Regions from separate parts of the Ramlibacter sp. PS3R-8 genome, predicted to be linked through region 1. Evidence: predicted binding sites of a transcription regulator. Region 1 holds the regulator's gene; the other holds the start of a gene.

Region 1 (7,422 bases):
CTGGACGAAGGCCCTCCGGATGCCTCCCGCACCTGGCTCTGCCTGCACGGCAACCCGGCGTGGAGCTACCTGTACCGCCGCATGATCCCGGTGTTCCTGGCAGCCGGCGACCGCGTGGTGGCGCCGGACATGCCGGGGTTCGGCAAGAGCGACAAGCCCAAGCGCGACGCCACCCACGCCTTCGAATGGCATCGCCAGGTTCTGCTGGAACTGGTGGAGCGGCTCGACCTGCGGCACGTCGTGCTGGTGGTCCAGGACTGGGGCGGCCTGCTCGGGCTGACACTGCCGATGGAGGCGCCGGAGCGCTACGACGGCCTGCTCGTGATGAATACGACGCTGGGGACCGGCGATGCGCCGCTCAGCCCGGGATTCATCGCCTGGCGCGACATGTGCGCCAGGAACCCGGGGTTCGACATCGGGCGGCTGTTCGCGCGCGGCAACCCGCACCTGCGGCTGGAGGAGTGCGCCGCCTACGACGCGCCGTTCCCGGACCTGGGCCATCGCGCTGCCCTGCGTGCCTTTCCGGCAATGGTGCCCGCGCGTCCCGAGGCCGGTGGCGCCGCCGTGTCGCGCGCGGCGCGCGACTTCCTGCGGGAGCGCTGGTCGGGTCGCACGATGATGGCGGTGGGTGCGCAAGACCCGGTGCTCGGCGTGCCCGTGATGCAGGCGCTGCGCGAGCAGATCCGGGGTTGCCCGGAACCGACCGTGTTGCCCCAGGCCGGCCATTTCGTCCAGGAGCATGGCGAGGAGATCGCGCGCGCGGCGGTGGGATACTTCCGCCCGTGACCAAGCGCATCTACATCTTCTCTCCCTCCAGTGCTGTGCGAAACAAGGCCGCTGTCCGGCGCGGCGTCGCTCGCCTGAAGGCCCTGGGCCACGAGGTGGAGCTCGATCCGGCCGTGTTCGCGACCCACATGCGCTTTGCCGGCGACGACGCGACGCGCCTGGCCGCCATCGGCCGCGCGGCCGACAGCGGCGCCGACGTCGCGATCATCACGCGCGGCGGCTACGGGCTGACGCGGCTGCTGCCGCAGCTGCCTTACAAGCAGATCGCCCGGGCGATCGACGGCGGCACGCAGTTCGTGGGCCTCAGCGACTTCACGGCCTTCCAGAGCGCGGTGCTCGCCGAAACGGGGCGGACGACGTGGGCGGGCCCGGCCATCGGGGAGGACTTCGGCGTGGAGCCCGAACCCGACGACATCATGCAGGCGTGCTTCGACGATCTCGTCACGCTGCAGGGCGAGGGCACCGGATGGCAGCTGCCGGCCGCCGAACGCATGGCCAAGCCGCTCCAGGAAAAGGGCGTGCTCTGGGGCGGCAACCTCGCCATCGTCGCCGCGTTGGCGGGCACGCCGTGGCTACCCAAGGTGAAGGGCGGAATCCTGTTCCTCGAGGACGTGCACGAGCACCCCTACCGCATCGAACGCATGCTGACGCAGCTGCTGTATGCCGGCGTGCTGCAGCGGCAGAAGGCGATCCTGCTCGGGCATTTCACCAACTGGGTGCCGGTGCCGCACGACAAGGGCTTCAGGCTGAAGACGGTGGTGGATTGGCTGCGCACGCAGGTGAAGGCGACGGTCCTCACCGGCCTGCCGTTCGGCCATGTACCGACCAAGGTGTGCCTGCCTGTCGGGGCCAAGGTCACCCTGGCGGTTGAAGGCCGCGACGCTTTCGTGATCTGGGGACACCGCCACTAGGGCGGATGGCTCAGCCGGTCAGCGGACTCGGACGCGAGCTCAGGCTGCCAGGCAGCAGCCCGTGGAACATCTCGGTGATGTGCAGCACCTTGCTGCGTGCGGAGGCTTCGCCCTGCGTGGCCGCCAGGGCCGCCATGACGTCCCCGCGCAGGTACCACAGCGCCTGCACGTCGTTGGCATAACGGACCCGCCGCGTCACATTGGCGAAACGCCGGCCACCCTCTTCACCCAGCAGCGACAGCATCGCCTCGCGGATGTCCTCCGTGCCTTCGTCCAGCACGGAGTCGCTCGGGGCGACAGGGTTGCCGAGCAGCCCGTAGATGCTGCTTCGAAGATTTCCTTTGAACCAACGCATATTTGAGATGACGCCTGCCTGCGAGGGCAAGCCTATCAGTGGTACGACGGCCCCCAACGTATTCGCAATACGGGGGATTGACAAGTATCCAAAGGTGACGCAATTCACGAAAAGTGTGAGCGGATGAGTCATGAGACACGTGTGCTAGGACGATTCCTAGCGCCTCTGGTCATCCTTCCGGTCGCGTTTGGGACCCGTCCGAGCCTTCGATTCAGCCACCGCCGATGGCCGGGCGAGGCGGCAAGAACGACAGTACGGCATGGCCCCACGCAACGCCCCCGTCACCGTCTTCCTCGCGGACGACTCGGCCGCCATCCGCCAGCGGGTCAATGGCCTGCTGCGGGACGCCGCCTTCACCATCGTCGGCGAGGCCGGCTCGCCGCAGGGATGCATCAGCGGAATCCTGGAAGTCCATCCGGACGTGGTGGTGCTCGACCACCAGCTCGAAGGCGGCACCGGGCTGCAGGTGATGCAAGCCGTCCGCCAGGCCGACCCGCTTGTTGCCTTTGTCGTTTTCAGCAACAACTGCGGCCCCGCTTACCGCAAGCGTTACCTGGGGCAGGGCGCCGCCCGCTTCCTGGACAAGAGTAGCGAATTCGACCAGCTCGCGGTCGCCGTCGCCGCCGCGGGCGCCCACGCCGTCCACTGAGCACGACAGACACAAAGAGATGAGGGAACCTCCATGCAATCCGCCGCGCTTCACGCCAGCCCCCTGCACTTCATGCCGCCCGCCAACCTCGCCCGCACCGCCACGCCAGCACCGCTGAAGACGCAGTGCTCCACTTGCCACCTGAAGGACCTGTGCCTGCCATGCGGCCTCACCGTCAGCGATGTCGAACGGCTCGACGGCCTCAGGTTCGCGCGGCGGCGGGTGAAGGAAGGAGACGCGCTCTACCGCGAAGGCGAAAAGTTCCAGTTCATCTACGCGGTGCGCAGCGGCACCTTCAAGTCGCACATGGCGCTCAAGGACGGCCGCGAGCAGGTGACCGCATTCCAGATGGCCGGCGAACTGCTCGGACTGGACGGCCTGGCGTCCGGCAAGCATGCCAGCAGCGCCGTGGCGCTGGAAGATGCGGAGATCTGCGCGATCCCGTACGCCAACCTCAGCGAGCTGGCTTCCGCCAGCCCCGACCTCCAGCACGTCCTCTCCCGCCTGATGAGCCGCGAGATCGTGCGCGAACACAGCCTGATGATGCTGCTGGGCAGCATGAACGCCGAAGAGCGGCTGGCCGCCTTCCTGCTGAACCTGTCGCAGCGCATGAAGGCGCGAGGCTACTCGCCCACCGAGTTTCACCTGCGCATGTCGCGGGCCGAGATCGGCAGCTACCTGGGCATGAAGCTCGAGACCGTCAGCCGCACCTTCTCCGCTTTCCAGCACCAACGGCTGCTCGAAGTGGACAAGAGACACGTGCGCATCAGCGACCTGGACGGCCTGACCCGCGTCTTCGAGACGCGCGTGCAGTAAGCGGCCTGCACCGGCTCGCCTGGCCGTATAGTTCGGCAGGAGGGCTTCCATGTTCACGGATCGCATCGAAGCGGCGGGCCGGCTGGCCGCGGCCCTGTCGCAGTACCGGGGACACAACGCGCTGGTGCTCGCCATTCCGCGTGGCGCCGTACCCATGGCCGCACGGATAGCGCGCGAGCTCCAGGGGGAACTGGAGATCGTGCTCGTGCGCAAGCTGCATGCGCCTGGCGCACCCGAATTCGCCATCGGCGCCGTGGATGAGTCCGGCTGGGTCTACCTGAGTTCGCAAGCCTCTTCCGTGGGCGCCACGCCCGATTACGTCGAGGAGCAGAAAGCGCTGCAAATGCAGGAACTGGCCCGGCGCCGGGAACTCTATACCCCGGGGCGGCTGCGCAAGGATGCCCAGGGCCGGACCGTGATCGTCGTCGACGACGGCCTGGCCACCGGCGCCACCATGATCGCGGCGCTGCATGCCGTCCGCCAGCGCCAACCGGCCCGGCTGGTTTGCGCGGTGCCGGTGGGTGCACCGGAAAGCGTCAGGCTGGTGCAGGAACATGCGGACGAAGTCGTCTGCCTGGACACCCCCCGGCGATTCATCGCGGTGAGCCAGTTCTACGGGTCGTTTCCTCAACTGGACGACGACGAAGTCATTGCATTGCTGCGGTCGGCGGACAGCCCGGCCGCAGGGGAGGGCCAGAGAGCATGAAGTATTGGAAGCGTTGCGCGGCGGCGGGCCTGCTGGCGATGTCATTCGTCGGCGTGGCGCAAGCCGCGGCGCCGCTTGGCCCCGCAGCGCTGCGCGCGCGGCATGCCGGCATGGCGCAGCAGCTCGCCCAGAATGCTTTTGGCGGGCCGGTGGTGCTGCAGTCCCAGGAGGCTTCGCGGCGCATCGAGGGAGACGTGTACGCCGTGCTCGACCATCCCTTCGAGTCGGTGCGGGGGGCGCTGTCCGATCCCGGCCGCTGGTGCGAGATCCTCATGCTGCACCTGAACACCAAGCATTGCCGGCGCGCCGACGGTGTGGATGGCCCGCGTGTCGAGGTTCGCGTCGGCAAGAAGGAGCCGCAGGCGGTGTCGTCCGCGACGTTGCTGGCGTTTGGCTGGAAGGCCCCCGTGACCCGGGCCGACTACCTGTCGGTGCAGATGGATGCGGTGGACGGTCCGTACGACACCCGCGACTACCAGCTGATGGCGGAAGCCGTGCCGCTGGAAGGCGGCCGCACCTTCCTGCACATGGGCTACGCGCTGAGCCACGGGGCCGCCAGCGAGATCGCGATGAAGGTGTACCTCGGCACGAAGGGGCAGGACAAGGTGGGCTTCACCCGCACGAAGGCTGGAGACGACGGGTTCGTCGGCGGCATGCGCGGCGTGGTGGAGCGCAACACCATGCGCTACTACCTGGCCATCGACGCCTACCTGGATTCCCTGTCGCTGCCGGGCGAGCAGCAGGTCGAAAAGCGCCTGCAGGCGTGGTTCGATGCCACGGAAAAGTATCCGCGGCAGTTGCGCGAGGTGGGGCGCGAGGACTACCTGCGGATGAAGCGCGCCGAACTGCTGCGCCTGACGGCCGCCCGCTGACGCTAGGCAGGCACGGGCTTTCGCACCACCTGGATGCTGCGCGCGCGCAGCTGTCCGCAACCCCCTTCGACGTCCTGGGCTGCAGACTGTCGCAGCTTGGTGAGCACGCCGCGCCGATGCAGCGTGCGGGCAATTTCCGCCGCGCGCTCCGATGATGGACGGCGAAAATCGATGCCGTCCACCTTGTTGAACGGGATCATGTTCAGCACGCCGTACTTGCCGGCCAGCAGGCGGACGATGCCATCGAGTTCGTCGTCGCCGTCGTTCACGCCTTCCAGCAAGGTCCACTGGTACTGGATGGGGTAGCCGGTGGCGCGCGCGTAGTTTTCTCCGGCCTCCACGAGTTCCTCCGGAGTCATGCGCGGCGCGCGTGGCAGCAATTGCTGGCGCAGGGCCGGCTTCGTCGTATGGAGGGACAGGGCCAGGGCCGGTTTCACGCGTGACAGCGGCAGCCGCTCGAAAACGCGCGGGTCGCCCACGGTCGAGAACACGAGGTCCTTGTGGCCGATGTTCCCCGCCGTGCCCAGGAACTCGATCGCTTCGATCACGGCGTCCAGGTTGTGCGCCGGCTCACCCATGCCCATGAACACCACCTTGCGGACCGGCCGGCGGGCGCGCGCCAGCGCCACCTGCGCCACCATTTCCGCGCTCCCCAGCTGCCGCACCAGGCCGTCGCGCCCGGTCATGCAGAACAGGCAGCCGACCGCGCACCCGACCTGGGAGGAGATGCACAGTCCGTCCCGCGGCAGCAGCACGCTTTCCACCATCTGGCCGTCGGCCAATTCGACCAGCAGGCGTTCGCCGCCGTCCTCGGCGGGGTGGGCGCTGCGCAGCCTGGTGATCGACGCGAGCTCGGCTTCGATTCCGGACAGGGCCGAGAGGAGGGCGGCTGGGAGGAAGTCCTCGATGCGGCGCTTGCCGCTGTCCTGCGGCAAGGCCTGGGACCACAGGCGCAGCACGCGTTGCTCGTGGGACGGCCCGGCGCCGGCGGCGCGCAGGCGCTGCCTCAGGGCTTCGATCGTCACGGTCATTGGTACGGCACCGAACAGACACCTCTGCTAGCTCATGCTCAACTGGCAACCAGACTTCGATCACACAAGGGCGGAGCCACTCGCATGACCAGTCATTCCCCCTCGCGCGGCAGTCCAGACGCGCCAGGTTCGCCAGACATCTCGGGTCTGCCCGAGTTTAAGGTTCGTTTGGCCGCCGGCGGACGCAGGGGTGGTCTCGAGCTGCTCAACGAGCGCACGCCATACCGGTTCACCGGGGTTTTTCAGTTCAGCGGCGAAGTGCTCAAAAGTGTCGAATTGGTGGACAAGTGGGACAAGGCCGTCGTGCGCGGCCAGGATGTCCCCATCGCGACCGCTTATTGCGCCCACCTGCAGCGGACGGGCCAATCCCTCGTCGTGATCAACGGCCATCGCGACGATCGCGTGCCGTGGATGAAGAACAGCCCGATCGCGAGTTATTGCGGGGCGGTCATCGAGAGTCCCGCCGGGGATGCATGGGGCGCGGTGTGTCACTACGACATGGATCCGTGTGAAAGCAACCGGGGTGAAGTGGCCCTTCTTTCCGCCGCTGCGCCATTTCTGTGGTCGGTGCTCGGGACAGACGCCGACCAAGCCGCAGCGCCGGCGGATTGAGGCTGGAGGCGCGGGCGACGAGAGTGATATGCGTCCTCCTCTTCTTTCTATTATTTGACATAATACGCATCGTATCAAGCGAATATGCGGTTACGTCGAGGCCCCCCAAGGCGCAATCGAAGGTACAAAGGTCCATGGCCCGGCGATCTGCCGGCAGCACGAACCTGGAGATTCCATGCACTTGAGCCTCACGCGCCTTACCTTCATCGCCGCCGCCGCCGTGGTGCTGGCGGGTTGCGCATCCCAATCGACCCAGCCGGCCCCGGTGGCGGCCGGTTCCGGAGGCAAGCACCTGGTGTATCGCGATGGCAGCGGCAACCTCATTAGGCAGTTCAGCTATCCGGATGACGCTTTCTGCCGTCGCGTCGAAGCTCTGGCCGGACGCGGCGCACGCTGCCAAGCCGATCCGGCGCCGGGTTTCACGGCACAAGCCACGCTGCGCTACAACCCGCCCGGCGTCCTGGTCCCGGGTCAGTACGCCGACCTGGCCCGCTGCCGCGCCGACACCAGCGTCATGTCAGCCGGCGTGCAGCTGGTGGACGCCTGCGCAGCCCGATAACTCACTTTAACTCCATCGCTCAAGTGGTTGTCACGCTTGCCTTTTACGCTTCGCGTTTAGCAAGTGCCGTCACCACTTGCCCCTGGGCTGGGAATTGCGGATCGCACCGGAGATCAGGTCGGCCG
Region 2 (7,422 bases), on a different contig from region 1:
CGCGCGAAGGCGAGCGCGGGCAGGGCGGCCAGCAACGGCCGGCGGCCGATCACCAGTCCTCCTTCACGGCCAGCACGGCGTCGCGGCCCGCAGCGGCGCGGCCGGCCACCCATGCGGTGATGGTGCCCGCCACGATGACCGCGGCGCACAGCGCCAGCAGGCGTGCCCAAGGCAGCAGCAGGTCCATCGTCCAGTGAAAGCTTTGCGGATTGACCACGTGCACCAGCACCACCGCCACGCCGAGGCCCAGCGCCAGGCCGGCCAGCGCGCCGATCAGCGTCCACGCCGCGCCTTCGCCCGCGACCACCGCCAGGATCTGCCGCCGCGTCAGCCCCAGGTGCTGCAGCAGCCCGAACTCCTTGCGCCGCGCCAGCACCTGCGCGCTGAAGCTGGCGGCCACGCCGAACAGGCCGATGCCGATCGCCACCGCCTGCAGCCAGTAGGTGACGGCGAAGCTGCGGTCGAAGATGCGCAACGACACGCTTCGCACCTCGGAGGCCGAGGCCAGCTCGACGAGGTCCGCATTGCCGGTGTCGCGCGCCACCCGCTCGCGCACGCGGGCCTGCACGTCGGCCGGCGACGCGCCGGGCGCCAGCCACAGCTGCAGGTCGTTGACGCGCGTGTCGCCCGTCAGGCGCAGGTAGTCGGCCTGCCCGATGACGACGGCGCCGGTCTGCCGCACGTAGTCGCGCCAGACGCCGGCGACGAAGAAGGCGTGGTCTCCCAGTGCCGCGCGCAGCAGCGGCAGCGGCTCGCCGCGGCGGGCGCCATACAGGTCGACCATCGCCTCGCTCACGTACACCGGCACCTGGCCGGCCGGCGCCGGCAGGGCTTCGCCCACCAGCGGCAGCGAGCCGCTGGGGTCCGCGCTGCGCGCCAGCAGCACCACCGCGGGCCGAGCCGGATCCAGCGGCAGGCTGCGCACGCGCTGGGTCGCCACCCGATCGACGCCTTCGAGTTGCGCGACGGCCTGCACCAGCTGCGGCGTGAGGTACGCGGTGTCGCCGGCACCCGTGCTGATGCTGGTGCGCACGTACAGGTCGGCCGGCAGCACCACGTCCAGCCAGTCCGTGACGGACTGGCGGAAGCTGGCGACCATCACCGTCAATGCGACCGCCAGGCTCAATGCGGCGACGACGCCGCTGACCGCCACCGCCGCGCTTTCGCGCACGCGCCGCGCGCGCTCCACGGCCAGCAGCGGCAGCAGCCGCGTGGCCACCAGCGGCGCGACGCGGTCGTACAGCGCCCCCACCGCTACCGGCAGCACCGAGATGCCGCCCACCAGCAGCAATCCGATGGCAACGTAGGCGGCCAGCGGAATGCCGGCAATGGGGGGCAGCAGGGCCAGCGCGCCGGCCGCGAGCAACGCGATCCAGCCGAGGACATGCCGCCGTCCGCGCGGCAGCGACGTGCCCAGCCCCTTGAGCGTCTGCGCCAGCGGCAGGCGGGCCGCGCTGCGCGCCGGCAGCCATCCGCCCGCCATCGCCGCCACCACGCCGAGCAGGCCGTAGCCCGCGGCCGCGGCAGTGTTCCATTGCAGTTGCGGGCGAACGCCCGGGAAGTAGCCGCCGCCGAGGTCGCCCTTCAGCAGCGACAGCGCGGCCGCCGCCAACGCGGTGCCCAGGCCGATCCCGATCGCGCTGCCGACCACGCCCAGCACCGCGGATTCCGCCAGCACCAGCCGCAAGCGCTGCCGCGCCGTGAGACCGAGCACGCCGAGCAGCGCCAGTTGCTGCGCGCGCCGCGCGACGCTGAGCGCGAGCACCGAGAACACCAGGAAGGCCCCGGTGAAGAGCGCCACCAGCGCAAGCACGGTCAGGTTGACGCGGTAGGCGCGCGACAGCTGGCTGACCCGCTGCCCTGCGTCACCGGGCACGGCTGCCTGCACGTCCTCCGGCAAGGTCATGTTCCGCAGCCACGCATCGTGCGCAACACCTGGCTTGAGCTTCACGTCGATGCGCGTCAACTGGCCGCCGCGACCGAACAGGTCTTGCGCAGCCGCGACGTCCATCACCAGCAGCGGCCCGCCGCCGGCGTTGCTGGTGCCGGCCACGCGCACTTCGCGCAACTGCATGCCGGCTTGCAGCCGCAGGCGATCGCCCGGCAGCACCGCCTGCGCCGCCGCGTTCAGGAAAACGGTGTCGGGCGCCAGGATGGCGAGCCGGTCGCCTGGCTGGGTGACAGTGGGAACGAGCGTGGGTGCGATGGTGCCGGCGACGAGCGCGTCGATCCCGACGACGCGCACCGTGGTTCGGGAACCGCTGGCCGCGGTGGCGACAGTCTGAAGTTCCAGCACCGGACTGGCAGCCGTGACCTGCGCGTCCGTCGCGACGCGCGCGTACAGCGCCTCAGGCAGGGCGCCCTTGGCGGAGCGGAGTTCGAGGTCAGGTTGTCCACCTGCCGACCGGGCGGCAGAGGCGAATTCGTCCAGCGCCGATGCGTTGATCAGGTGGACGGAGAAAGCGAGGGCCACGCCCAGCGTGACGGCCAGCACCGCCGTGGCGCTGCGCCACGCGTGGTGCCGGACTTCCTGCCAGGAATAGGTGGCCAGCAGCGGCAGCATGGCGGCATTGTGCCGCCCGCCGCCGTGCGGAGGTGGCTTACGCCTCCTGCCCCATCAGTTCTTCCTTGCGCGCGATCATCTCTTCGCGCATGCCGACCAGGTCCAGCTTGCGGGCCGAGCGCGCCTTCGGGAACATTTCGCCGCGCTCTTCCTTGACGTGGTGGTCGATGTACTCGCCAAGCACCTTCACCTTGGCGTCGAACATCTCGTCGGCTTCGGTCATGCCTTCGATCTGCGCGATCAGGTCCTTGGCAGTCTGGTGCTCGACTTCGGCCTCGGCGATCAGGTCGGTGTCCTTGAAGGCGGCGCGGCACGCCGGGTAGAAGATCTCTTCCTCGATCTGCGCGTGGACGGTCAGCTCCTGGCAGATCTGGCGGGCCAGCTCCAGTTTCTTCTGGCCGGCGCTGCGGGCGCGGGAGTTGGTGAGCTCTTCATAGTCCTTGAACATTTTCTTCACTGCGCGATGGTCAGCATCCAGCAGGTCACAAGCATCTTTTTCGTTTCGGGTCGCCATTTCGTTTTCTCCTTGGGTCGTGTCATCCATGATGGAATGCACACATGGCGGAACCTGTAGGAGAACAGCGGCATCCGCATGTGCTGCGCACCGACTGGTAAACCGGCTGGAAGTCCTGGGTGATGAGCGTGGTTCCGTCATCGGCGTGCGGATGTGCCTGACGGCGCAGCCTTGGGCCGCCGCCTACTCTTCGCGGGCCTTCAAAAAGAAAGGGTTGCCATGAGTCAATTGCCGACACAACACATCGAAGCGGCGAAGAACCGCACGGACAAGGTCCAGCAGGACCTGGAAGTCGCGAGCGCCGAGCTCGGCCTCACCCACGGCGCGCTCGATCGCGCCATCCCTGCTGACGCTCGCCACGGTGACATCGGGTGGGCCATCGCGCAGAACCAGATCCTGGAACGCAAGGTGCAACGCGCTGCCGAGGAACTGGAGGAGGTCACGGAGCTGCTGGAGCAGGCGCAAGGGGCGGCTTGAGGCGTTGCGCGGCGCGCATAGAATGTGCGCCAGCCCATGCATGCATCTCCCGTCCTGAACCGCCGCCTCACGCTCATCGCCGTCTTGTCCGCTGCGCTGCTGGCCGCCTGCGGCAAGGAAACCGAAACTGCCCCTGCCGCCCAGCCGGCGGCCGGATCCACGCCCGTTTCCGTGGACACCATTGCCGCGCAGGCCAAGGGCTTCAGCGTCGGCTCGTCGATGGCGTCCCGGGTGGTCTACGTGTTCTTCGACGCGCAGTGCCCCCATTGCGCCGCGCTGTGGGATGCCTCGCGGCCGCTGCGTTCGCAGGCGCGCTTCGTCTGGATCCCGGTGGGACTGATCAACGAGAAGAGCTTCGCGCAGGGCGCAACCATCCTGGTCGCCAGTGACCCGGCGGCGGCGATGGACGAGCACGAGGCCGCGCTGCGGGCCCAGCAGGGTGGCATCTCGGCCATGGGCGTGGCCGGCCGGGACGTGGTGAAGAGGAACACCGAGCTCATGAACAGCTTCGGCTTTGGCGGCGTGCCCACCATCGTGTGGAAGGACCCCAAGACCGGCGCGGTCCAGACGATCGAAGGCTCCCTGCCGGCGGCCGCGCTGGCCAAGCGCCTGGGCTTCAGCGCTCCGGGCTGACCACCCCGTCGCTGCGCAACTGCAGCACGCGGTCCGCCTGCGCGGCTGCCGCCGCGGAATGCGTCACCAGCACCAGTGCGGCGCCGCTGTCCCGCGCCTGGGCGCGCAGCACCTCCATCACGCGCGCGGCCGTCGCCGGGTCCAGGTTGCCGGTCGGCTCGTCGGCCAGCAGCAGGCTCGGGCGATGCACCAGCGCGCGGGCGATGGCCACCCGCTGCAACTGGCCGCCGCTCAACTCCTGCGGCAGCCGCGCCCCGAGACCGGCCAGGCCGACTGCCTCCAGCATCGCCTCCACCCGCGCGCGGTCCGGCCGCTGCAGCAGCAGCAACGGCAGGCCGATGTTCTGCGCCACGTCCAGGTGCGGCAGGACGTGGAAGGCCTGGAACACGAAGCCGAGCTTGTGCCGCCGCAGCAGCGCCCGCCCTTCGTCGTCCAGCGTCGCCAGGTCGGTGCCGTCGATGGTGATGCCACCCTCGTCCCACGTGTCCAGCCCCGCCATGCAGTTGAGCAAGGTGGACTTGCCGACGCCCGACTCGCCGACGATGGCGACGAACTCCCCGGCCGACACCGTGAGCGACACGCCGCGGAACACGTCGATCGTGCCGTACCGCTTGGCGACATTGCGCACCTGGACGCTCATGCGGTCGCCCCCGCGGCGCGCAGCACCTGCGCCAGGGCGTCCGGCGCGTCGCACGCGATCACGCGACGCTGCGGCATGCTGCGCAGCCAGGTGAGCTGGCGCTTGGCCAGCTGGCGGGTGGCGGCGATGCCGCGCTCGCGCAGTTCATCCAGCGAGAATGCGCCGTCCAGGGCCTCCCACGCCTGCCGGTAGCCGACGCAGCGCATGCTGGGCAGCTCGGCATGCAGGTCGCCGCGCGCGCGCAGCGCCCGAACCTCGTCGATCAAGCCGGCGGCCAGCATCTGGTCGAAGCGCTTGGCGATGCGTTCGTGCAGCCATGCGCGATCCGCCGGTTCGAGAGAGAGGAACAAGTCCGGCTGCAAGCCCGCACTGCGGCCCTTGCCGGCGTGCAATTGCGACAAGGGCACGCCGGTGGCGCGATAGACCTCCAGCGCGCGCTGGATCCGTTGTGCGTCGTTCGGCGGCAGGCGCGCCGCCGTCACCGCGTCCACGGCTGCCAGCTCCGCGTGCAGCGCCGGCCAGCCGCGGCGCGCTGCTTCGTCTTCCAGCTCGGCGCGCAGGCCGGCGTCGGCCGCCGGCAGGGCGTCCAGCCCCTCGAACAGCGCCTTGAAGTACAGCATCGTGCCGCCGACCAGCAGCACGCGCCGGCCGCGCGCGCGGATGTCGCGCACGAGGCGCTGCGCGTCGCTGGCGAAGGCGGCAGCGCTGTAGCGCTCGGCGGGATCGAGGATGTCGATGAGATGGTGCGGCACCCGCGCCAGTTCCTCGCGGCTGGGCTTGGCCGTGCCGATGTCCATGGTGCGGTACACGAGCGCGGAATCGACGCTGACGATCTCGGCGTCCAGCGCCTCGGCCAGGACAAGCGACGCGGCGCTCTTGCCCGACGCTGTGGGGCCGGCGAGCGCCACCACGGCGGGCAGCGCATCGGTGGACATGCGGTCGAGGTTAGCAGAAGGAGCGCAGGCTCCAGCTGGCGCGGCTGTCATTAGCAAGCCGTTGCAATGAGCACCGTTGCCAGGACTTCCGAAACAGAATGTGGTCGACAGTCGAACTGGGAGACAGTGTGGAAGTCAGGGTGTTCCTGGTGGAAGACCTCCTCCGGATGCGTGGCTTGCTGGATGACATGTTCGCCTCGCTGGGCGGCATCCGCGTGGTCGCGGCCGCAACCACGGAAGCGGAGGCCCGGCTGTGGCTGGACGAAAATCCTGGCGAATGGGATGTGGCGGTGCTGGACCTGGTGCTGGAGCAGGGCGTCGGCATGAACCTGATCCGGCATTGCAAGAAGGTGCGTCCCGACGGCCACGTGGTGGTCTTCAGCGGCTTCGCCACGCCGGGCGTGCGCAAACATTGCCTGGAGCTGGGCGCCGATGCGGTGATCGACAAGGCCGAAACCGCCTCGCTCATCGGCTTGTTCGACGATCTGCGCAAGAAGGTGAATGCAGGTCCTTGACGCGAACCGCAGCGCTTGGCCTGCTGTCGGCGGATTCGTACGATTGTCGACGGATGTACCCGACAGTAAGGAAACTTCGGGCCGCTAGAATTTCCGCATGAGCAGTACCAGAGGTGGCGGCGAGCCGGATGACAACGACTCCTGGGCGGCGGAGTCGTTGCCCATGTCCGTGCGCAAGGAATTGCTGGAGCGCGAGCTGCAAAGGTTGGGCTTCCGCAAGCCGCAGTCGCACGGCGCCGTGCAGCAGCAGCAACAGCCGCAAAGCTCGTCCCATCCCAACGCGGACGCGGACTCCGGCCAGCACGGCGAGTAAATCTGTCATCCCCGCAAAGGCGGGGACCCAGGCGCCCTGGACCCCTCCGTGAACTGACGGAGACCCCCTCCGTACAATCGGCGGGAATGGACCAACGACCCCTCTTCGTTCGAGGCAAACCCCTTGCAGGTGGCCATTTGCCGGCCGTGTGCGCGCCGCTGGTGGCCCGCACCCTGGCGGAGCTCGTCGCCGAAACGCGGGCCGTGGCCGCCAAGAAACCCGACCTTCTCGAGTGGCGCGTGGATTTCTTCGACGACATCGCAGACACCCCGCAGGTGCTGGCCGCTGCCGCGGCCGTGCGCAATGCGGCTGGAGGCGTCCCCATCCTCTTCACCCGGCGCGCGCAGCGTGAGGGCGGCCAGCCGATCCCGCTGGACGAGGACCAGGTGGTGACGATGTATGCGGCGGTCATCGCCTCCGGGGCCGTGGACCTGGTCGATTACGAAATGGACAACGACGCGCTTTCGCTGGCGCGCGTGCGCGACCTCGCCCACGCCGCCGGACTGCCGCTGGTGCTGTCGTTCCATGATTTCCAGCGCACCCCCTCCACCGAGCAGCTGGCCGCGCGCTTCGCGCAGGCGCACTCGCAGCGCGCCGACGTCGCGAAGGTGGCCGTCATGCCGCAGTCGATGGAGGATGTGCTCCGCCTTCTCGGCGCCACGCTCCAGGCCAGCGAAACACTGCCGATCCCGGTGATCAGCATGGCCATGGGCGGGTTGGGCGCGGTCAGCCGCGTGAGCGGAGGACTGTTCGGCTCGGCGCTGACGTTCGCGGTCGGTGCCGCGGCGTCCGCCCCGGGGCAGATGCCCATCGAGGACGTGCGGGCTGCCGT

The links. The regulator FNR, encoded in region 1, switches genes on or off when oxygen is low (the NO sensors DNR and NnrR bind a similar motif). The targets are predictions, from matches to a motif close to TTGATNNNNATCAA.
Region 2: a site for FNR is predicted at 3,292-3,305, ahead of WG902_RS14735 (hemerythrin domain-containing protein). Genes of this name have one in related genera too.

The regions. Positions count from the first base shown of each region.
Region 1 covers NZ_JBBHGT010000001.1:589,077-596,498, forward strand. The annotation lists gene tadA (tRNA adenosine(34) deaminase TadA) at 1-786, shown strand, start outside; gene WG902_RS02765 (LD-carboxypeptidase) at 783-1,697, shown strand; gene WG902_RS02770 (hypothetical protein) at 1,708-2,052, opposite strand; gene WG902_RS02775 (response regulator) at 2,312-2,701, shown strand; gene fnr (fumarate/nitrate reduction transcriptional regulator Fnr) at 2,735-3,517, shown strand; gene WG902_RS02785 (phosphoribosyltransferase) at 3,567-4,223, shown strand; gene WG902_RS02790 (hypothetical protein) at 4,220-5,095, shown strand; gene WG902_RS02795 (RNA methyltransferase) at 5,098-6,126, opposite strand; gene WG902_RS02800 (hypothetical protein) at 6,211-6,738, shown strand; gene WG902_RS02805 (hypothetical protein) at 6,914-7,297, shown strand; gene WG902_RS02810 (ankyrin repeat domain-containing protein) at 7,367-7,422, opposite strand, start outside.
Region 2 covers NZ_JBBHGT010000003.1:669,517-676,938, forward strand. The annotation lists gene WG902_RS14725 (lipocalin-like domain-containing protein) at 1-56, opposite strand, end outside; gene WG902_RS14730 (ABC transporter permease) at 50-2,563, opposite strand; gene WG902_RS14735 (hemerythrin domain-containing protein) at 2,601-3,077, opposite strand; gene WG902_RS14740 (hypothetical protein) at 3,306-3,554, shown strand; gene WG902_RS14745 (DsbC family protein) at 3,591-4,187, shown strand; gene WG902_RS14750 (ABC transporter ATP-binding protein) at 4,171-4,827, opposite strand; gene miaA (tRNA (adenosine(37)-N6)-dimethylallyltransferase MiaA) at 4,824-5,762, opposite strand; gene WG902_RS14760 (response regulator) at 5,891-6,277, shown strand; gene WG902_RS14765 (hypothetical protein) at 6,375-6,590, shown strand; gene aroD (type I 3-dehydroquinate dehydratase) at 6,677-7,422, shown strand, end outside.